One region of the Alteromonas sp. 38 genome, then DNA from elsewhere that is predicted to be linked to it. Evidence: predicted binding sites of a transcription regulator. Region 1 holds the regulator's gene; each other region holds the start of a gene.
The links. Region 1 encodes sigma-54, which starts transcription at its own class of promoters, with help from an activator protein. Its sites were predicted from a motif close to GTTGGCACGNNNNTNGNNT; they were not measured.

Region 1 (5,096 bases):
GAGTAATCGCGTTACCGGTACGATACCGACTAAATTATCAGTACGGTTTACTACATAAAAGGTATCGGTGTTTTTAGGTAATTCGCCTTTAAGGCGAATATAACGAAGTACTACATCAATGGTCACATCAGGGCGAAGGGTTATCGTGTCGGTGTTCATGATGAAGCCGGCTGTCTCTTCACCGTAAGACAATGCTTGCTCTGCACGAAGTCTGTCTTGTGCATCCATTGATTCTAGAATGTCTTGCAGCACTGGTTCTGGAAGGCTGCTAAGGGTAACCGCTAAGTCATCGGTATCCATTTCTTCTAACGCGTCTACGACGTTTGCAGGCAGCATTTTGGTGATGATACCGTTACGTACGTCGTCAGAGAGTTCTTCTAGAATATCACCGTGGAAATCACCATCAATAAGCTCCCACAGTTCATCTCGGGTGCGGCTTGGGCTAGATTCGAGAATATGTGCAACATCAGAAGGGGGTAATTCCAGCAGAAGCTTACGTACAGAAACAAATTGGCCGTTATTTAACGCGCCATTAAGTGCCCGAAGTTGGCTTTGTACGTATTTTGAGACCAGTGCTTCTGCCACTGCTTTCGCCTAAAAATGGAATTTTCTATAACGGTAGGATATCGCAATTGCCATGACGCTGTCATGACAAAAGCGCAGTAACGACAGACAATTACGGGCTATGTGGTGAAATTATAGGCGGCTTTATACCGAAAATCGTAACACAGGCGAGTGCAGCATTACTCGTCTTCGTTGAAACGGCCTTCAATTAACGTTTCAATGGCGTTTAATGCTGCTTCGGCATCATTACCTTCAACCACAACGTTCACCTGTTCACCTTGGTGGCTTTCCAGCATCATTAAGCCCAGCACACTGTTAGCATCGGCTTTCTTATCGCCTTTCACCAACACTATTTTTGCATCAAATTGATTGGCTAACTGAACCAACTGTGTGGCAGCGCGGGCGTGTAAGCCCAATTTATTGACTATGGTAAGTGTTTTTTCGATGGTCATTACTGATTTAACTCGCGGTGGCGAATTTGTACATCGGGATGCATTTCGCCAAAGGTTTTCGCTAACGATTGAGCAATAAATACTGAGCGGTGCTGACCGCCGGTACAACCAATCGCAATGGTGACATAACTACGGTTATTGCGTTCTAAGTGAGGTAACCATGTGGTTATCAAGTTCTGAATTTGCCAAATGAATTTGGTTACAACAGGCTGGGAACCTAAAAATACTTCTACGGGGGCATCTAAGCCAGTTAAGTGTTTTAAATCGGGCTCCCAATGTGGGTTGGGGAGAAAGCGGGCGTCAAATACATAGTCGGCGTCTTTGGGGATGCCGTGTTTAAAGCCAAACGATTCAAAGACCAATACTAGCCGAGAGCTTTTCTTACCTAGAATTCGCTCGCGAATAAGCTCTGCGAGTTGATGAATTGTGAGCTTATCCGTATCAATATACAAATCGGCGCGCTCAACAATAGGCGCAAGTAAGTCTGATTCGGCTTTTATCGATTCAGATAAAGATTTGTTGAGCTTAGCTAGCGGATGCAATCGGCGGGTTTCGCTGAAACGTTTCACCAACACATCGTCGCTGGCGTCAATATACACAATGGTCATAGACCAAGACGAGGGTAGGTAATCTAAAATCTCTACCAAGTCCGCTGGATTTTTTGGCAGATTCCTTACATCGATACTTACCGCGACTTGGTCATATTCATCAACCACGGTATGAGTAAGGGTAGGGAGAAGGTTAACCGGAATATTATCTACGCAATAGTAGCCTAAATCTTCAAGGGCACGTAGTGCAACTGATTTTCCCGAACCGGATCGACCACTGATAATAATCAGTTTCACCTGCATTTCTCCCTTTTAAAATATGGTGCTGTGCTTTATTAGCTTAAAGCCGTAATAATGTCGTCACTGGTGGAGGCCCGCCTAATGGCTTTCACCGTTTCTTTATCACTTAGTTTTCCCGCAACGGTAGCAAGTGTTTGTAAGTGACCTTCTGTTTTCTCTTCAGGCACTAACAGGGCAAAGAATATATCTACGGGCTGATCGTCAAGCGCATCAAAATCGATGGCAGGGTTGCTGGTTACAATAATGGCGATAACGTGTTCTAAGCCCGGTAATCGACCGTGAGGCAATGCAATACCATTGCCAATACCCGTACTTCCCATTCGTTCACGGGCGAGTAGGCTATTTAACACTGTGGCCTGATCGATGTCGGGATTATTTTTAGCAGCAATGTCGCTAATAATCTCTAGAATACGTTTTTTACTGTTACATTGAACCGCACACTCGGTGCGGTCCAAACTTACTATGGCTTGAATTTCCATACTAATATTTAGTGCTTTTTCAGCTTTTCCTTATGCTTGATAACTTGCCTGTCGAGCTTGTCGATCATGCTGTCTATCGCCGCATACATGTCGGTGTTATGTGATGAAGCAAACACTTCTGCTCCGCTGAGGTGCATGGTGGCTTCGGCTTTTTGATTAAGTTTTTCGACGTTCAGGATGACATGCACATTAGATATGTGATCAAAGTGACGCTCTAGTTTGCTGAACTTAGTATCGACATAGCTACGCAAAGAATCAGTAATTTCGACATGATGACCGGTAAGGTTGATTTGCATATTTCGTCTTCCTTAAATTATCAAGGCCTTTAAATAAGGCTTTTGCGTTGGTTTGACGGCGGAATCGATAATGATTCCCGGTATTTTGCTATTGTCCGCCGGGCAACTTTGATGCCTTGTTCGGCCAACAATTGAGCAATCTTGCTATCGCTTAATGGCTTGCTGGGCGTTTCCGCAGCCACAAGCTTTTTAATTAGTGCGCGAATAGCGGTAGATGAACACTCACCACCAGATTCCGTTGCTACGTGACTAGAGAAGAAATATTTCAACTCAAATATGCCACGTGGGGTATGCATATATTTTTGCGTGGTGACACGTGAGATGGTGGATTCATGCATATCTACCATTTCTGCGACATCATTTAGCACCATTGGTTTCATCATTTCTGGGCCGTGCTCGAAAAAGCCCATTTGTTGCTGCACAATACAGTTTGCTACTTTCATCAAGGTGTCGTTCCTTGATTCAAGGCTTTTTATAAACCATTTGGCTTCTTGCATATGTGAGCGAATAAATTGCGAATCGCTGCTGTTTTTAGAGCGTCTGCTCATAGCGGCATATTGCTGATTTACGCTTAACTTTGGCAAGCTATCGGGGTTAAGTTCTACCACCCAGCGGCCATTCTTCTTGTTTACCGAAACATCAGGAATAACGTATTCCGGTTCTTTGGTAATTAATGCACTACCTGGACGAGGATTCAACGTTTGCAGTAAGCGCATGGCTTCGCGAAGTTGATCTTCTTTCAAACGGCTCTTGCGCATTAACGTACGGTAGTCTTTGCTGCTAAGTAGGTCCGAGTACTCATTGATAAGTTGTCTTGCTTCTGCAAGCCATGGCGTATCGTCTGAGAACTGGCGAAGCTGTACAAGCAAACATTCTTGCGGTGTACGCGAACCTGAACCGATAGGGTCGAACATTTGAATACGTTTGAGTACACATTCAACTTCGTCCATTTCCACCAATTCTTCTACGTCGTCAGAATTCACTGATTCTAAAATCTGTTCGATGGGGACGTTCAGGTAACCAGATTCATCGATTGAGTCGATAATGGCGGTAGCAATGGCGCGGTCGGTATCCGAAAACGGGGTTAACCGCATTTGCCATAGCAAGTGGTCTTGAATATTGTCGGTGGTTTCACCCTGAAACAGTTGGTCGTCATCATTATTTGATGGACCAGGGGCGGGAGCAGAAGAGGCCGAGTAATACTCATCCCACGTACTGTCGATTGGCAGTTCATCGGGAAGGTCGTTCTTTTCAAGCGCGTCACCTGCTTCTAACGAATCGCTAGATGCAGTAGGAGCAGCTTCTACAGAAGGGTCGTCGCCGTCCATGTTGTTTTTCTCAACAGGATGGTCATCGCCGCCTTCTTCAACTTCCAAAAGTGGGTTTGAGTCTAGTGCTTCCTGAATCTCTTGTTGCAGGTCGAGCGTAGACAACTGCAGCAGCTTGATTGCCTGCTGCAACTGCGGTGTCATGGTAAGTTGTTGACTGAACTTTAGCTGTAAAGATGGTTTCATCTACGTCTTATTTTTAAACTCTTGTTGTGAATATACCCGTGCTTAAAACTGAAAATGACAATTCGGTTACAGTAACTATAGCCTGAATTGTTCTCCTAGGTATACATCCCTTACTTTCTGATTACTTAAAACTTGTTCTGCTGTCCCTTGCGCGATGAGTTCGCCTTGGCTCACAATATACGCTTTCTCACACACATCCAGTGTTTCTCTTACGTTGTGATCGGTGATGAGGATTCCAATTCCTCTGTCACGAAGATGTTGAATGATCTTCTTTATATCATTAACCGATATAGGATCAACACCAGCAAATGGCTCATCAAGCAAAATAAATTGCGGATCAGCGGCTAATGCTCGCGCGATTTCTACCCGGCGACGTTCACCACCGGATAAACTCATACCCGTACTATTACGTATATGGTTGATATTAAATTCATCAAGTAGCGCATCGGCTTCTTGTTCTTGTTCCGCTGAACTCAACCCTTTACGGGTCTGTAAGATAGCCATGATGTTCTCAAACACCGTCAATTTTCTAAAAATTGAGGCCTCTTGCGGTAAATACCCAATTCCGCGTCGTGCACGCTCGTGCATGGGCTCATGGGTTAATTCGCTGTCATCAATACTGATTTTGCCCTTATCAAGGGGTACTAAGCCTACAATCATGTAAAAAGTTGTGGTTTTACCGGCACCATTGGGGCCGAGTAATCCAACGATTTGCCCAGTCGAAACTGATAAGCTTACATCGCGAACCACTTGACGGGCTTTATACGCCTTTGCAAGACTCTGTGCGCTCAACGTTGCCATGATTAGTTGCCGTCCGCCTTATCGCCTTCGTTATTCGATGACGCTTTACGTATTGCCTCAGGCGTAAATACCGTAGTTACTCTACCACCTTCACCGTCTTCGCCGCCTGTTGCAAGCAATTGTTCCGTGACCATGTCGAAAG
Region 2 (5,096 bases), 300 kb from region 1:
CGGCTATCAGATAAATCCACATCAACAATCGACTGTGTGGTAACTACCGTTTCGCCGTCCGCAAACGCATTGGGTTGAGTAACTTGTTGGTTTTCTGAAATCGTCACAGTTAACCCGCCATGGGTTATAGCGGCAGGTAGTAATCGCACGTCTCGACCAATCACAATGGTGCCTGTGCGGCTATTGATGACAACCCGCGCAGGGGCATCAGCTGGTGTAAATTCGAAATTTTCCAGTGTGGCCAAAAAGCCCACTCGCTGACCAACATCTCTTGGTGCCGATACACGTACCGACGCGGCATCAATGGGCGTAGCGATGGAATAACCTTTTTCTGGCTGTGCACCCAATCGCTCGTTAATCACATCAGCTAAGGCTTTTGCTGTTGAAAAGTCAGGGTAATGCAAGTTCAATGTTAATGAGTCGCCATTGGCAAAACCGCTAGGGACGGTTTGCTCTACCATAGCGCCGTTAGGAATACGGCCTACGGTCGGCGTATTCACCACAATTCGCGAACCATCGCCGCCTTGTGCGCCAAAGCCACTTACTACCAAACTACCTTGCGCAACTGCATACACTTTGCCATCTACACCGCGAAGAAATGTCTGTAACAGCGTACCGCCTTGCAAGCTACTCGCTTCGCCTACTGACGACACAGTAATATCAATGGTTTGTCCTGGTTTAGTAAAAGCCGGCAGTTCTGCGTGTACAGCCACGGCTGCAACATTCTTAATTTTAGGTTTGGTGTTGGAATCTAAACTTATGCCGAAGTTACTTAGCATGGTACGAAAGCTTTGCTCAGTGAAAGGGCTTTGCTCACCGGTGCCGGGTAAGCCTACCACTAGGCCATAGCCTACTAATTGGTTGCTTCTCACCCCTTGGATACTTGCTAAGTCTTTAATGCGTTGTGCATTGGTATTGCCTGACAATACCAATGTAAATGCGATAATAACTACTGAAAACAAACGCATAATGATTCTCCTAGCCCCGCTTAAAGCGGCCACCATGATGATGTGAAAAACTTCGTAAGCCAGCCTTTCTCTTGCGCACTGGCAAAAGAGCCCGTTCCGCTGTATTGAATTCTGGCATTCGCTATTTTTGTCGATAGCACTTCATTTTCGGGGCTAATATCAGATAAGCGAATGATGCCCGTCAAACGGATGTATTCGTCGCCATGATTTAAGGTAAGCCACTTTTCACCGCGAATGACCAAATTGTCATTGGGTAGCACTTCAACTACGGTGACAGAGATATTTCCCGATAAACTGTTACTTTGGTTTGTCGCTGCATCCCCTGCAAAGTCGTTTGACGAACTTACGCCAAGCTGAACCGATTGCCCGCCAATATTTAACGCCTGGCCACCTAATCCAGTGATCGTGTCTAAATCTACCGTGGTATCTTTTGATGTCGACGTGCCAGCAGATTTACTCGCGTTAGTATTTTCACTTAACGTGATAGTAATAATGTCGCCAACCCGTCTAGCCGTCATATCTGAATACAAGCTATTGGCCATGTAAGAGCGGAACAGCGAACCATCTTCTACAATCTTCTCACGAGGATAATCAGGTACCACTGGAGCAAACGACGGGTCGTTTGCTTGAACCGGTGGCTGGTTAGTGCTTGCACAACCTGCCAATATTGCCACTGAAAGGAAGAGTCCGATAATTCGCATAACATTACTCACTAAAGTTGCTGAATGACTTGTCCAAGCATCTGATCCACAGATGAAATCACTTTCGAGTTCATCTCGTACAAACGTTGACTTTCAATCAAATTAACCAGCTCTTCGGTCACATTCACGTTAGAGGTTTCTAACGTACCTTGTGCAATCGTGCCTATACCTTGAAGGCCTGGTACACCTTGAATGGGCGCGCCACTTGATGCGGTTTCAACGTATAGGTTCTGCCCAATAGGTTGTAGACCCGTAGGGTTAATGAAGTCTGATAAGTTCATTTGCCCAAGCACTTGCGGCTCTGCTTGACCACGAATTGACACGCTAATTTCACCGTCTTGTGAAATCGTGATTTGCTGCGCATCTTCCGGAATAGCCACTTCAGGTTGGAGTAAAAAACCCGCGCCAGAAGTCACTATCTGACCTTGGTCGTTCATTGAAAACTGACCATTTCTTGAGTAGGCAATGGTGCCGTCAGGCTGCAAAATCTCAAAGTAGCCTCGCCCCTGAATAGACATATCTAACGCATTATCTGTGGTTAGCAAGTTGCCTTGGGTATGTGCTTTTTGTGTTGATACTACCTTTGAACCAGAACCTAACATAAGGCCAGAAGGTAATTCGGTATCAGCTGATGAGCGGCCACCAGGTTGGTTTATATTCTGATAAAGCAAGTCTTCAAAAATTGCTCTGTCTTTTTTAAAACCTACCGTTGATGCGTTAGCCAGGTTGTTCGATACCACCGCCACATCTGTTTGTGCGGCATCAAGACCTGTTTTACTTATCCACAATGCTGGGTGCATGGCGACCTCCTAACCTTTAAAGTTCGTATAACGAAATTGTTAACTATTCTAGAGAATGCGCAGTAATTGGTTGCCGCGAGTATCTAGCTCATCAGCTTGCTTCATCATCTTCACTTGAAGCTCATAGTGGCGCTGAAGGCTTATCATATTGACCATTTCGTCAACGGCATTAACATTCGAGCCTTCCAACATGCCAGACATCACTTTCACACCAGCGTTTGCTGGAGCTACCGTGCCGTCTTCCATTCTAAATAAACCATCAGTGCCTCGTTCCATATCGGCATAGTTCGGCTTAACCAATTTCAGCCGGCCAACATCTTCAATCACATTTTCTGGCGCGCCAAGCTGTCTCATTGACAACGTACCGTCCATACCAATATCTAGATTATCTAGGGGCACAGGAAGAAAGATTGGACCGTTATCACCTAAAACGGGGCGATTGTGCACATCTGTCAAAATACCGTCGTCACCTAACTTGAAGTTACCGTCACGAGAATAAGCTTCTTGCCCATTATCGTCTTGAACGGCAAACCAGCCATCGCCTTGTATAGCAACGTCTAAATCACGACCCGTTTGAATCATAGGGCCCGACTCATAGTTGTTTGACGGACTTTCGGTCATTGAAAAAACGCGAGACGGCAAACCTTCGCCGTAGGCAGGCATTGACCTTGCCTGTTCTAACTGAGCTCTAAACCCAGTTGTTTGCGCGTTAGCCAAGTTATTGGCACGTAACCCCGTACCTAAAAGGTCTTGAGATGCACCACTGGCAGCAATGTAGAGAAGTTTGTCCATGACTGACTTTTGACTCTGGTTAAACCATATACAGGTTTTGCAATCCCAGTGCCAACATGCACAAATCGAAGTGGATACAAAAAAACCGCAACTATGTTGCGGTTTTTTTACTTAAACATCACTGCTTATCGGATGTTCAGGATAGTCTGGTTCAGTGAGTTGTTCACTTCAAGCGCTCGAGAGTTCGCCTGGAAGTTCCGCTGTGCAATAATCATATCGATTAGTTCAGTGGTAAGGTTAACGTTAGCTTGCTCTAGGGCTGATGAGTTAATTTCACCAAAAGTACCCGTAGTCGCTTCACCCGCTAATGCTTCACCAGATAGAATGCTTTCTTTCCATTCCGTGCTGCTTTGCTGTGTTAAGCCTTGCTCATTGGCAAACCTCACTAGGGCCACTCGCACAATTGGCTCAGAAGTACCATTTGAGAAAGTCGCTCGAACCAAGCCATCTGGGCCAATATCGATACCGGTCAAACGACCAACAGGCAAACCATCTTGCTCTAATGACGTAACTTCGAATGCTGATGCGTATTGCGTAGGCTCAACAGTAGTGGCTCCGCTAGGCTCTAGGTTAAAATCAATGCCAATTTGCTGCGTTGCATCTGCACCATTTGATAAGGCTGAACCAAGCGCTTCAGTAGTTAACTTATAATCGGTAGTTTGAATGCCATCTGGCGATTCAATACCAATAAAGTCACCACCTTGAGAAAACACGAGTTTAGCGGCTGTAACGCCGTTACCTGTGTTAGTACCCAATGAGTTTACCGCTGTTGTAGGATCGGAATCTGTACCGGTAGAATTCACTAAATCAGTAAGTTGATCGTCAACCGCTGTAGCCACATACCATTCGTTGTCTGCCGCCACATCTTTAACGAAGTAATAGGTCATCACGTGGCTGTCGCCTAGTGAGTCATAAACCGTTACCGAGGTTGCCGCGTTATAGGTAAGTGGATCTTCCGGGTCGAATGCAGCAGGGTCTAAGCCCTGATCACCCGCAGGTAAGTTCATACGAATATCAACTTCTGAGGTTTGAGCTGGAGACCCTGACGAATCTGGAATTTGTACTGGCTCAGTGGTACTCAATGCAACTGACGAACTGGTAGAGTCTGAGTTAACGGGAAAACCTAAAAGTAAGTCGCCGTTACTGTTAACCACGTAATTGTCATCATCTAACTTAAACTGGCCAGCTCGGGTAAACGAGAAATCTCGTGAGGTTTCATCAGGAACGGTGGCAAAAAAGCCGTTCCCAGTGATCGCTAAATCAAGTGCTGTATTGGTGAACTGTAAGCTACCTTGAGAAAACTGCTGGGCTACATCTTGTGTCAAAACACCGTCGCCCACTTTGGTCTTACTGCCAGCCAAAAGTGATGTGGCGTACACGTCGCCGAATTCAGCGCGAGACTCTTTAAAGCCAACAGTATTCACGTTTGCGATGTTATTCGCGGTTACATCTAAATCTTTTTGTGCGGCAGCTACGCCACTTAGTGCAATATTAAAAGACATGCTTCTTTCTCCTGCTAACTGCCGATTTGAATAACGTCGTCAAGACTAATGCTGACTTCGCCATCTAAATTTAAAATGACGCCCTGACCGCTGCCGGCCAAACTAACACTTCCTACATGACGATTAATGGCTGTATTCAATTGAACGCCTTCACCATTTATTTCGCCTGTAGCACTGATTACGTAGTCGCCCGCTGGCATATCGTTGCCTTGGGTATCCTTGCCATCCCATTCAAATTGAATGTTGCCAGCGGCTTGTGTGCCAGCATCAATGGTCTTAATCACTTCACCGTATTGATTTTCAACAGTGATCGTCATGTTTTGTACGCTCTGC
Region 3 (5,096 bases), 290 kb from region 1:
AAGTATTTCGATGTATGGCTAAATAGCACCCACAAAAAAGCGCGTATTAAACGCGCTTTTTTGTGCTTTTATTGGGGCTTTCGGTAACGAGTGCATTACTTAGGCGCTAATACCTGAACCTAAACGGCCTGCATTTGGCTTACCTTTCTTATCGTAGGTTAACGACTCTTTAGCGCGAACTTCTAACATCAGATTCCGTAAGTGTGTGAGGCGAAGCTGTCCTTGCTCTACGGCTTTCTGATTGATTTGGGTTTTATACTTACAGTCTTCTAACAGACTTTTCGCATTATCCATTAACCCTTGTTCATCTGCACTAATCGTTTCGTCTGTAGTTTGGCGATATAACGCCTCGACTTTTTGGTCCGTAGATTGAATAGACTCTAGTAATTTAGACTTATCTTCTAAAAGACTCATCAAGGTTTCTGCATCTCGTGAGCTAATTAAATGTAATTCTTTTTCCAGCATCAAGCACAGGCCCTCTAAGTTAGTGACCTGTTGTGATAACGCTGAATAAAGATGACTAGTCATAGAAACCTAATTATTTTTGGCCAAAAATCTCACCCTCAAGCTTAGCGATTTTATTCGCTAACACTTCAGGGTTAACTTTGTATTCACCACTTGATATCGCTTTTTTAAGACGATCGACTTTTTCCTGATTTACAGGCGCTTCAGAACCTTTCTTCTGAACTTGATTCAACTGCTGTGCAGACTGAGTCAAGGATACTGAATCTTGTCGTGGTGCTTGAGCAACAGATGCATTGTTAGACGTCGCTTGTTGCTGTTGCGACTGCTGTGCCTGATTCTGTTGCGAAATTTTTGTATTATCAACGGGTGTTTTGGGTAACCCATTGTTTACATTGTTAATTGCCATAATATTTCTCCACTACCTTTTCGCCTCTGTACAAGTTATCGGCACAAACCTTCTTTTCTTTAGGTTTTTATACAACGAAAACGTAGTTTTTTAGCACGCTGAACTACAAGTGTACCACGACTTCTTGAGCGCTGGCGACTTCCGCTATCACGGGCTTTTGGCTACTGGCATTGAGCACCTTTATGGTATCGCCAATAACACCATCTTGTTGTGCTATTCCAGATGTTTTAACCGCCATCCCACCCAATGATGCACGAATGGTAATTCTATCGCCCTTGCACACAAAGCATAGCATATTTGATTGCACAGCTTGGCCATCAACAATTCGACGTTTCATTCGAGCGCCAATCAATGCATCTACATCGGTAAATGCACTGTATCGAAGACGCTTTATATCTACGGATGCCAACGTCAGATTAGATGCAGAAAGCACAGTGCCAGGGCTAACCGCGCCAGAAGTAACCACAATTTCTTTCGTTCTTGTCACTTGGGCGCTGGTAAACAAGTACCAGTCATTATTTGTGCAACTTACCCGCACAGAAATATAAGATTGGCCCAAAGATTCATCAGATGCGTGGAATTGAAATCCCGTCGGACACTGAGGAATATTAATTCTTTCGTCTACTTCAGCAATGCTTACCGCAATATCGGTGTTTTCATCGTGTATACTAAGGGTCGACAGCAAGTATTCTTCTGCGCCCTTATTCACCACATCGTGCATCGTTTCAGCGTAACTGTAAGGCGCTAAAATAACTGCCGCCATAGTAGTGAAAAGTGGCAGACGAATTCCTGTAAGCCAAGATTTTACATTTTTTAAATTTTTCATAGTCACTTTTCGTGTTCACTTACTGAGTTATTGTCTATGCTTATAAGACAAATTAGGTTGAGACAATAACTTGCGTACGTCCGTGATTAAGTTGTACATGCAGCGAAACCGTCATTTTTCTGTCGTTTGACCTGCATACATTTAGTGATATTGTCTATTCTCTTTAGTGAAGGCAATGATCATGCCCAGTATTAAAAAGAGGTGAGATATGTCGGGAATTTTAGACTCGGTTAACCAACGAACCCAATTAGTTGGTCAAAACCGTCTTGAGTTATTGTTGTTCAGGCTTAATGGTCGTCAACGCTTTGGTATAAACGTCTTTAAAGTACGTGAAGTGCTCCAGTGTCCACCACTGACTTCAATGCCGAAGTTGAACTCGCTAGTTCGCGGAATAGCACATATTCGTGGGCAAACTATTTCTGTCATCGATTTAAGCATGGCGACGGGCGGCAAGCGTATTGAAGATTTATCAAACGCTTTTATCGTTATTGCTGAATACAATCGTTCTGTTCAAGGTTTTTTAGTGGGCGCTGTTGAGCGCATTATTAACACTAACTGGGATGCCATTATGCCGCCTCCACAGGGGACAGGCCGAGCAAGTTACTTAACCGCTGTTACTGAAGTTGAAAACGAGTTAATTGAAATTCTCGACGTTGAAAAAATCCTTAACGAAATTTCACCACTAAATGCTGAAGTAAGCGCCGATGTTGCTGAAGGGCTTACTACGGAAGGTAAAGAAGACAAAATTATCTTCATTGCTGATGATTCAGCGGTGGCAAGAAACCAAGTTAAAAAAGCGCTAACCTCGCTCGGGCTAGAAATTGAGCTGGCAAAAAACGGTTTGGAAGCGTTAAACCGCTTGAAGGAAATCGCGGAAGAATATGGTGATATCACCAAGCGAATTGGGGTATTAGTGTCCGACATAGAAATGCCGGAGATGGACGGTTACACCCTTACAGCTGAAATTAAGAATACACCTGAACTTCAAAAGCTTCATGTTGTACTTCATACTTCTTTAAGCGGTGTATTCAACCAAGCGATGGTTCAGAAAGTGGGAGCGGATGACTTTATTGCGAAATTTCACCCCGATGAACTAGCAACAGCAGTTCAGAAGTGGTTAATGACGGATTGTGAATAACGGAGCGGTAGGGGTTGGATAATAAAAATGTGTCGCCGACAAGCTATGAAAAGTTTCGGCACTTCCTCGAGAAACAATGTGGAATAGTACTCGGGGAAAACAAGCAATATCTGGTAAGAAGCAGGCTTGCGTCTTTGTTATATAAACATGACTATGACAATACTGATGCGCTGATTGATGTGGTTGTAAAAGGTTACGATCGTAGCCTTTTACAAAGCGTCATTGATGCAATGACCACGAACGAAACATTGTGGTTTAGAGATACCTACCCGTTTGAGTTGCTACAACGCGATTTACTTCCTCAACTGGCAACGAAAAACCAGAAACTTAGAATTTGGAGTGCAGCTTGTTCGTCCGGACAAGAGCCATACTCTATTGCTATGTCGATATTAGAGTTTCAAAAACAGCGACCTGGATTGCTTAGGCAAGGGGTTGAAATTATAGCCACCGATCTTTCTTCTGAAATGCTAAACAAGTGTAGCCAAGGGCTATACGATGAACTTTCGCTTGCTAGAGGGTTATCGCCACAACGTAGGGCTATGTTCTTCCAATCCCACGAAAGTGGCCAGATGCAGGTAAAGCCAGAAGTGCGCAACATGGTATCATTCAGAAGTTTGAATTTGTTAACCTCCTATGCAGCACTTGGCCGCTTCGACATCGTTTTTTGCCGCAATGTGCTGATTTATTTTTCGGCAGATGTAAAACAAAAGATACTGCAACAAATTGCCGGACAGCTGCAACCTGCCGGTGTCCTTTTCCTTGGCGCGTCTGAATCTATCAGTGCGGCAAGTGATACTTACGCCATGATTAAATGTAATCCTGGTTTGTATTATCAAAAAAAATAACTACTTAAATTGCTGAATTTATTTAATTATTTTCAATTCCCCCCTCGTTTTTTTATGTTTTTATACAGTGCCAATCTTCAGGTTGGCATCTGCCTTGCTAGTAAAATCCTATAACAGATAATTCGTCATTGTTTACTCATGACGTATTTACGGAATTTCTCAGCTAGGAGTTTTCAATATGGCCATTAATCTCGACAAGTTAGTCGGGTTTCATCAGTCGGCGTTAGCAATACGCACCGACAGAATGGAAGTCATCTCTGGAAACCTAGCGAACGCCAATACCCCTGGTTATAAAGCTAAAGACATCGACTTTAATAAAGCGATGGAGTCAGCCATGAGCGCCCAAGAAGGGCAGCACAAATTGGGTGGTGGAAGCTTAGTAAGAACGCACGATAAACACATAGGTGGCGATGTATCGTCGGTAGCATCAAATTTTGAAATGCAATACCGCATACCCACGCAACCGGATACCGGCGACGGTAATACGGTGGAAGTACAGGCAGAACGTAACCGCTTTTTAGATAACGGTTTACGCTATCAAGCCACACTTGAGTTTATTAACAGTAAAGTCAAAGGTATGAAAAAAGCCCTTAGTTCTGGAGGCCAGTAATCATGAGCTTATTTAATGTGATGTCAATTTCCAGTACCGGTATGGAAGCTGAGAATGTTCGTTTAAACACAACCGCAAGTAATATTGCCAACGCGAATTCGGTAAGCAGTAGTTATAACGAAACGTACCGTGCAAGACACCCTGTGTTTGCCGCAGAGTTACAGCGTGCTATGGGCGATCAATCCAAAGGCGTGGGTGTTGAAGTTAAGGGAATTGTAGAAAGCGATGCACCATTGCAAGTTGAGTATGCTCCGCATAACCCAATGGCTGACGAAGAAGGTTATATCTATAAGCCTAACGTCAACATCGTGGAAGAAATGGCAAATATGATGTCGGCATCAAAAGCCTATGAAACCAACGTTCAGGTTGCAGATACCACGAAAAAGATATTTCGTCGGGTATTGCAGCTAGGGCAAGGGCAATAAGTTGCCGCGTAGGTAATGTGAGGAAAATACTGTGACCACAATTAACAACACCACTGGCCTGAACAACGAACTCTACTGGCAAGAAGAGACGGTTCCGGTTGTCGATGGAACAGAGCAACAGCTTTCGCAAGAAGACTTTTTTGCCATGTTAACCGAGCAATTAGCGAATCAGGATCCTACTAAACCCGTAGATAACGACCAGATGGTAGCGCAAATGACATCATTCACTATGGCTGATGGTATTTCTCAGTTGAATGATAAATTCGAGTCATTCGCCGCCTCGATGACATCTAACCAGGCATTACAAGCATCAAGCTTGATAGGTCAGAACGTGTTGGTACAGGGCAACGTAGGGCACATGTCTAGCGACGCTGCAGGCGT
Region 4 (5,096 bases), 3.7 Mb from region 1:
GATGTTACCTTGCACCCAACGACGGTCACGAATAGCGTAATCAACAACGTTGCTAGGGACTTCTTCATAGCTGCCCGTGGTATCTGTCAGTAAATAGGCCTGCCAGCCTGCACGGCGAAGCAGCGCGGCTTCAACAAAGTCATGACTTAGAATTTCACCACCAAACGGTGCGCTGCCTTCTAATTTAGGTAAACCGCAGTGCTGCATAAAGGGCGCAATGCGAATAATCGCGTTGTGGCCCCAATAGTTGGCGCTGTCTGTTTGCCAAAACGACAAACCAGTTGCCAGCATAGGGCTGTAAAGGTGCGCCGCAAATTGTACAAATCGGCCGAAGAAGGTATTTTGACGTACCGGCATAGGGATAGTTTGTACTAATGCGGTATCTGGGTTTTGTTCGAGACGGCGGGCTAAATCTAACATGCGCTCGCCCGTCATTATGCTGTCGGCATCTAGCACAATCATAGATTCGTAGTTCGCACCCCAGCGTTCACAAAATTCTTTTAAGTTACCCACTTTGCGATGAAGGTTCTTTTCCCGGCGACGATAAAACACTTGTGAGGCGAAGCTGCCTAAACGTTTCGTCATACGCTGCCATGCGCGAAGCTCGGCATCCGCCTTGGTTTGATCGCGGGTGTCACTTAACATGTAGAAGTCGAAATGATCAGCGTGTGGCGTATTCATTAATTCGCGGACACACGCTTCAAAGCCCACCATAATTCGGCGTGTATCTTCATTATATACTGGCATTACCACCGCATGACGCCCGGTTAATTGAGTGGCTTCATCAGGCTTACTTTGCTTTTTACGCAAGCTTAAAGGGTCAATATTAAAGAGTTGGAGTACAAACCCGATAATACCGGTCCAAAATGCCATACAGAGCCAAGCGAACAATATTAGACCTAAACCAAGCTGAGCTATTTCAAGCTTTGTTAACCCATTTGGAAGAAAAATTTCATAAAGGCTCCAACCGGCCAAAGCCGTACTCGGAAGCACTAACATTGCCATTATAAATAAGCGCATGTGCTCTCCTGTCGTGATGAATCGATAACGCTTTGTTGAGGATGTTGGGGAAATGGAAGCATTACTTGGGTTGATAGACATAATTCCAAACCTCACTGATACGTTTGCCATCTAGCTCGATATAAGCACGCATATCTACCGTGCTTTTGTCTTTAGGCTTAAGAAGAAAAGTAGCACGCCACTCTTTCCCTTCATTAGCGGGGTAAAGGCGCTGCTGAGAAATTGCACCATTGCTACCTTGCACAATAAGCTTGGTAGCGTCTGGGTTAACGCTTGTAGCCGTGTTTTCATTAGCTGACATTTCGGTCGAATCCATATCAGGTGAAGCGAAGTCAACAATAAAGCGGCGCTGAGTCTGCTTCGCTTCATCTTTTACTTTCTCACCAGGTAACGACGGTTTGCCTTGGCGTGTGCGAATAACAGTGGCCAACTCGCTAACAAATGCGTTTCGCTCTACCGTTTTTAAGGTGTACGCAAAATAGCGAGATTCACCACTACGTAACGGTGCTTCAGGCACCCAGTAGGCTACAATATTGTCGTGCGTTTCTGAGTTAGTCGGTATTTCTACCACCTCTAACCGGCCTTTCTCGAACCCCTCAGTAGGGGTTACCCAAAGACCTGGGCGAATATGATAGTTTGCTTCAGCATCCAAGTAGCTTCCCCACTCACCATCGCGCTGCAACATGCCAAAGCCTTTCGGTGCACTGTCACTCAACGAGGTAATTTGTAGCCTTGCCGGGTTAGTCAGCGGACGCCAAATCTCTTCATCGGCATGCGTCACCATTAACACGCCATCGCTGTCATGTACTTCAGGACGGTAGTCATCTGGACGCTTTTCACTGTTTTCGCCATAAAGAAACATACTGGTAAAAGGGGCGACACCTAGTTTTTCTACATCTTCGCGGGCAAACAACCAGCTTTGCACATCAACCTTTGTATCAATGCCGGGCTCAATAACAAACTTGTACGCTCCAGCCACTGACGGACTTTCCAGTCGTGCGTAAATCGTAATAGGCTGGCCTTCTTTAGGCTCAATAAGCCAAAATTCAGTAAAGTGAGGAAATTCTTCCCCTTTCGTGAGGGCAGTATCAATGGCAAGCCCGCGAGCAGAAATACCATACACTTGATTCTTACCCACTAAACGAAAATAAGACGCCCCTAAAAATACGGCAAACTCATCTTTGTATACTTCATTTTTCAATGGGTAATGAACGCGAAAGCCTGCAAACCCCGTTTTATCGTTAGTCAGCCCTGCTAACGGCGCTGCTTTGTCGTCATAGCGAAACATGTCGCTAGTGAAGGGAATGCGCTGAGCGCTATTGAATTCATCAATCGTGTGAACTGTCACAGGCAATTGATAGAGAAAGCCGGGGTGAAAAAACTGTACTTCGTAGTCGTTTTTGCCGTCCCATAAGCTTTTCTCAGGATTAAAGCGAATAGCGCGATAAGTTTGATAATCAATTGATTTTAACCCTTCATCGAGACCATGATCGTTTTGCTCATAACCTTGCTCAGCAGACGCTTTTGCGGCATCGATAACAGATTGAAGAATAGGGGATGCATCACGAGGTTCGTTGCTATTACTCACCTCTTCAGCATTAATCACTGGTGCGACTAATAATGACAACACACAGGCCATCACAACCGCAACGCGAGAGTAAAGTGACATGAGGCCTCGCTTGGTTACTTTACTGACACTCGTCACGCCATCAAAGCGGTCTTGTTTATACTCTTGCTGCATGTCGTTATCTCCATGAATTAGGGCTATGCCAGAACGCGTTCAAAAAAGTCACCTGCTAACTCCATAGATGAATGCCCAAAGGTGCTTATTTTGATAGGAACCTCGCTGCCCCATAAAAGGAAGAAGAACTGGGTAGCGAATTAACCGCGCTTGAACTCATAAGAGCAATTGCAAAGAATGATCCAACTTATTGAAAAGGGGTTGAAAAACCATCAATCGCCTTATTTTCAAACATTTACAAAAGTTATTTTTGAATTGGAGGGCCATCTTCCACTGTGTAAAAACGTACCAGCCATTAGACGAAAGGATATAGTGTTGTTTTTTAGATACACATTTAGCGGATTTTGTTGTTCAGATAATCAACGCTGTTTGATAAACCTGTTTCGGTAAGAGAATGCACTCGCAGCTAAAAACCACTATCTTTCTGTTAGTTATAGAAAAATCGTCTGTTAAACCATCAACCCATAACGTAATTGGCAAACCCTTTGCAAAACAAACTTCAGATTTAACAATGGAATTCGCGATATTTGTTTGCATATTACGATGCACAGGTTCGCAAAATTTGAAACGCAGGTATTTTTTCTTTCTGCGATAAATAGGAGTTTTTTCAATGCGTAAAGCAATCACTTTACTGACAGCACTTACCACTACCGCAGCCTCTGTTGCTTCTTTTGCAACGTTAGCTGAGTCTCCAGACTGGCGTTATGTAGAAGGTGGCTATAGCAAGATGGATTTTGACGATAACGAATCGTTCGAACCCGATGGTTTCGTACTAAGCAGCAAATATCTATTAAACAGCAACATTTACTTAAACGGTGAATACAGCAACTTTGAAGAAGGCAGCTTCGATTTCGATATGCTAACCCTAGGTGCTGGTTACAGAATGCCACTTAACGCCACTACCGATGCATATTTCGGCGCCAACTTTGAGCGCATCGATGGCGATTTCGATGATGAGACGGGCTACAGTGTGAATGCTGGTGTTCGTTCTATGGTGACTGAGCAAGTTGAGCTTCTAGGTGAAGTAGGCTACTACGACGTTGAAGATGGCGATGCCACGTTCAAAGTAGGCGCGAACTATTATATCACCCCTCAATGGGCCGTGGGTGCCAACTACAAGCTTATGGATGACTTAGACATCATGCAGGTAACTGCACGCTACAGTTTCTAAACCTTTCTCGTTTTGGGATGCTCTCCTGATGAAAGGTAGCCGGGTCACTCGCCCGGCTTTTTTTATTCTTCAATTTACGTATAAGCTCTGTTTTAAGCTGCACGTATACCTACTCTTCTTCAGCAGACTCACTTTGGGATGTCACATCGCCTTTTGGTCTGATATCCACGCTCTCGTGAAGCTCTGAATACACTAGCACGGCCTCACCACTTTTAAGCGCATCTAATACTTGTGTCACTTTGGTTTCCATAGTGACGTCTTCAGCGCCGTATTCTGTGCCTTCTCGCAGCACAAATGCTTCCACTAAACTGTGTAGGGTTTCGGTATCAACCGCGTCGATTGGAATTATCATCTCTGCCTCCAGAAAAAAGTGAGCTCACGCTAACGATTAAGCATGAGATAAAGCCAGCTAACGTGCAAACAAGATAGGAAACTTACACGTAGGGCGTGGTGGGGTTAATGGGCAGTACATCGCTAACGTACCTTTTTACCCTTTCATGCAGCCACACTTTAGGGCTAAACACCGAACCTTGCATAAAGCCAACATGGCCACCACGCTCACTGAGTTCAAGGGTAACATTGCGTGCTAACTCTTCTTCTTTAGGCACCACTAAATGGTTCATAAAGGGGTCGTCAATACTGTGCAATACAAGCGTAGGGCAATGAATAGCGCTCAAGAAGTGGTACGCACTGCATTTCTCGTAATAGTCGTTCGCGTCTTCGAAACCATGCAAGGGTGCAGTGACTTTCTCGTCAAATTGCGCAAAGCTGGTAATGCCATCAACATCATCGCCTGTTAACTGAATAAGTTTACGATAATCGATAAACGACATCTTCTTTTGTAGCGTGGTTTTTATGCTCGATAAAAGGTATTTCTGATACACCCGCGAGAAACCGTGGTTAATTGATTTGGCACACTCCGACAACTTCAATGGTGACGATATAGCAATAGCCGCGTTCAACCATTTTTGCGCGGGGTTCTCGCCAAGTAGCTTTAACAGCATGTTGCCACCAAGCGAAAAGCCTACAGCAACTTTAGGAAGTTGGGGGAATTTTTGGTTTAGCCAATCAAGAAAAAAGCTCGGATCGCCAGTCTCGCCAGAATGGTAGCCTCTTGGCTTTAGGTTCGGAACACCGCTACAGCCACGATAGTGCATCATCACC

Region 2: the regulator sigma-54 is predicted to act here: its motif matches at 3,299-3,317, upstream of FLAVO9R_RS04815 (flagellar basal body rod protein FlgF).
Region 3: the regulator sigma-54 is predicted to act here: its motif matches at 3,762-3,780, upstream of flgB (flagellar basal body rod protein FlgB).
Region 4: the regulator sigma-54 is predicted to act here: its motif matches at 2,930-2,948, upstream of FLAVO9R_RS19640 (glucan biosynthesis protein).

The regions. Positions count from the first base shown of each region.
Region 1 covers NZ_LR733300.1:832,450-837,545, forward strand. Annotated here, with positions in the region: gene mgtE (magnesium transporter) at 1-585, opposite strand, end outside; gene FLAVO9R_RS03540 (HPr family phosphocarrier protein) at 744-1,016, opposite strand; gene rapZ (RNase adapter RapZ) at 1,016-1,861, opposite strand; gene ptsN (PTS IIA-like nitrogen regulatory protein PtsN) at 1,900-2,343, opposite strand; gene hpf (ribosome hibernation promoting factor) at 2,352-2,639, opposite strand; gene FLAVO9R_RS03560 (RNA polymerase factor sigma-54) at 2,669-4,153, opposite strand; gene lptB (LPS export ABC transporter ATP-binding protein) at 4,229-4,954, opposite strand; gene lptA (lipopolysaccharide transport periplasmic protein LptA) at 4,957-5,096, opposite strand, start outside.
Region 2 covers NZ_LR733300.1:1,130,983-1,136,078, reverse strand. Annotated here, with positions in the region: gene FLAVO9R_RS04830 (flagellar basal body P-ring protein FlgI) at 1-968, opposite strand, end outside; gene flgH (flagellar basal body L-ring protein FlgH) at 989-1,669, opposite strand; gene flgG (flagellar basal-body rod protein FlgG) at 1,681-2,469, opposite strand; gene FLAVO9R_RS04815 (flagellar basal body rod protein FlgF) at 2,518-3,261, opposite strand; gene flgE (flagellar hook protein FlgE) at 3,387-4,763, opposite strand; gene flgD (flagellar hook assembly protein FlgD) at 4,778-5,096, opposite strand, start outside.
Region 3 covers NZ_LR733300.1:1,125,866-1,130,961, forward strand. Annotated here, with positions in the region: gene FLAVO9R_RS04765 (LPP20 family lipoprotein) at 1-2, shown strand, start outside; gene flgN (flagellar export chaperone FlgN) at 100-528, opposite strand; gene flgM (flagellar biosynthesis anti-sigma factor FlgM) at 539-871, opposite strand; gene flgA (flagellar basal body P-ring formation chaperone FlgA) at 975-1,697, opposite strand; gene FLAVO9R_RS04785 (chemotaxis protein CheV) at 1,906-2,835, shown strand; gene FLAVO9R_RS04790 (CheR family methyltransferase) at 2,850-3,680, shown strand; gene flgB (flagellar basal body rod protein FlgB) at 3,859-4,290, shown strand; gene flgC (flagellar basal body rod protein FlgC) at 4,293-4,715, shown strand; gene flgD (flagellar hook assembly protein FlgD) at 4,747-5,096, shown strand, end outside.
Region 4 covers NZ_LR733300.1:4,550,046-4,555,141, forward strand. Annotated here, with positions in the region: gene mdoH (glucans biosynthesis glucosyltransferase MdoH) at 1-1,101, opposite strand, end outside; gene FLAVO9R_RS19640 (glucan biosynthesis protein) at 1,082-2,761, opposite strand; gene FLAVO9R_RS19645 (outer membrane beta-barrel protein) at 3,372-3,932, shown strand; gene FLAVO9R_RS19650 (YheU family protein) at 4,042-4,284, opposite strand; gene FLAVO9R_RS19655 (hydrolase) at 4,367-5,096, opposite strand, start outside.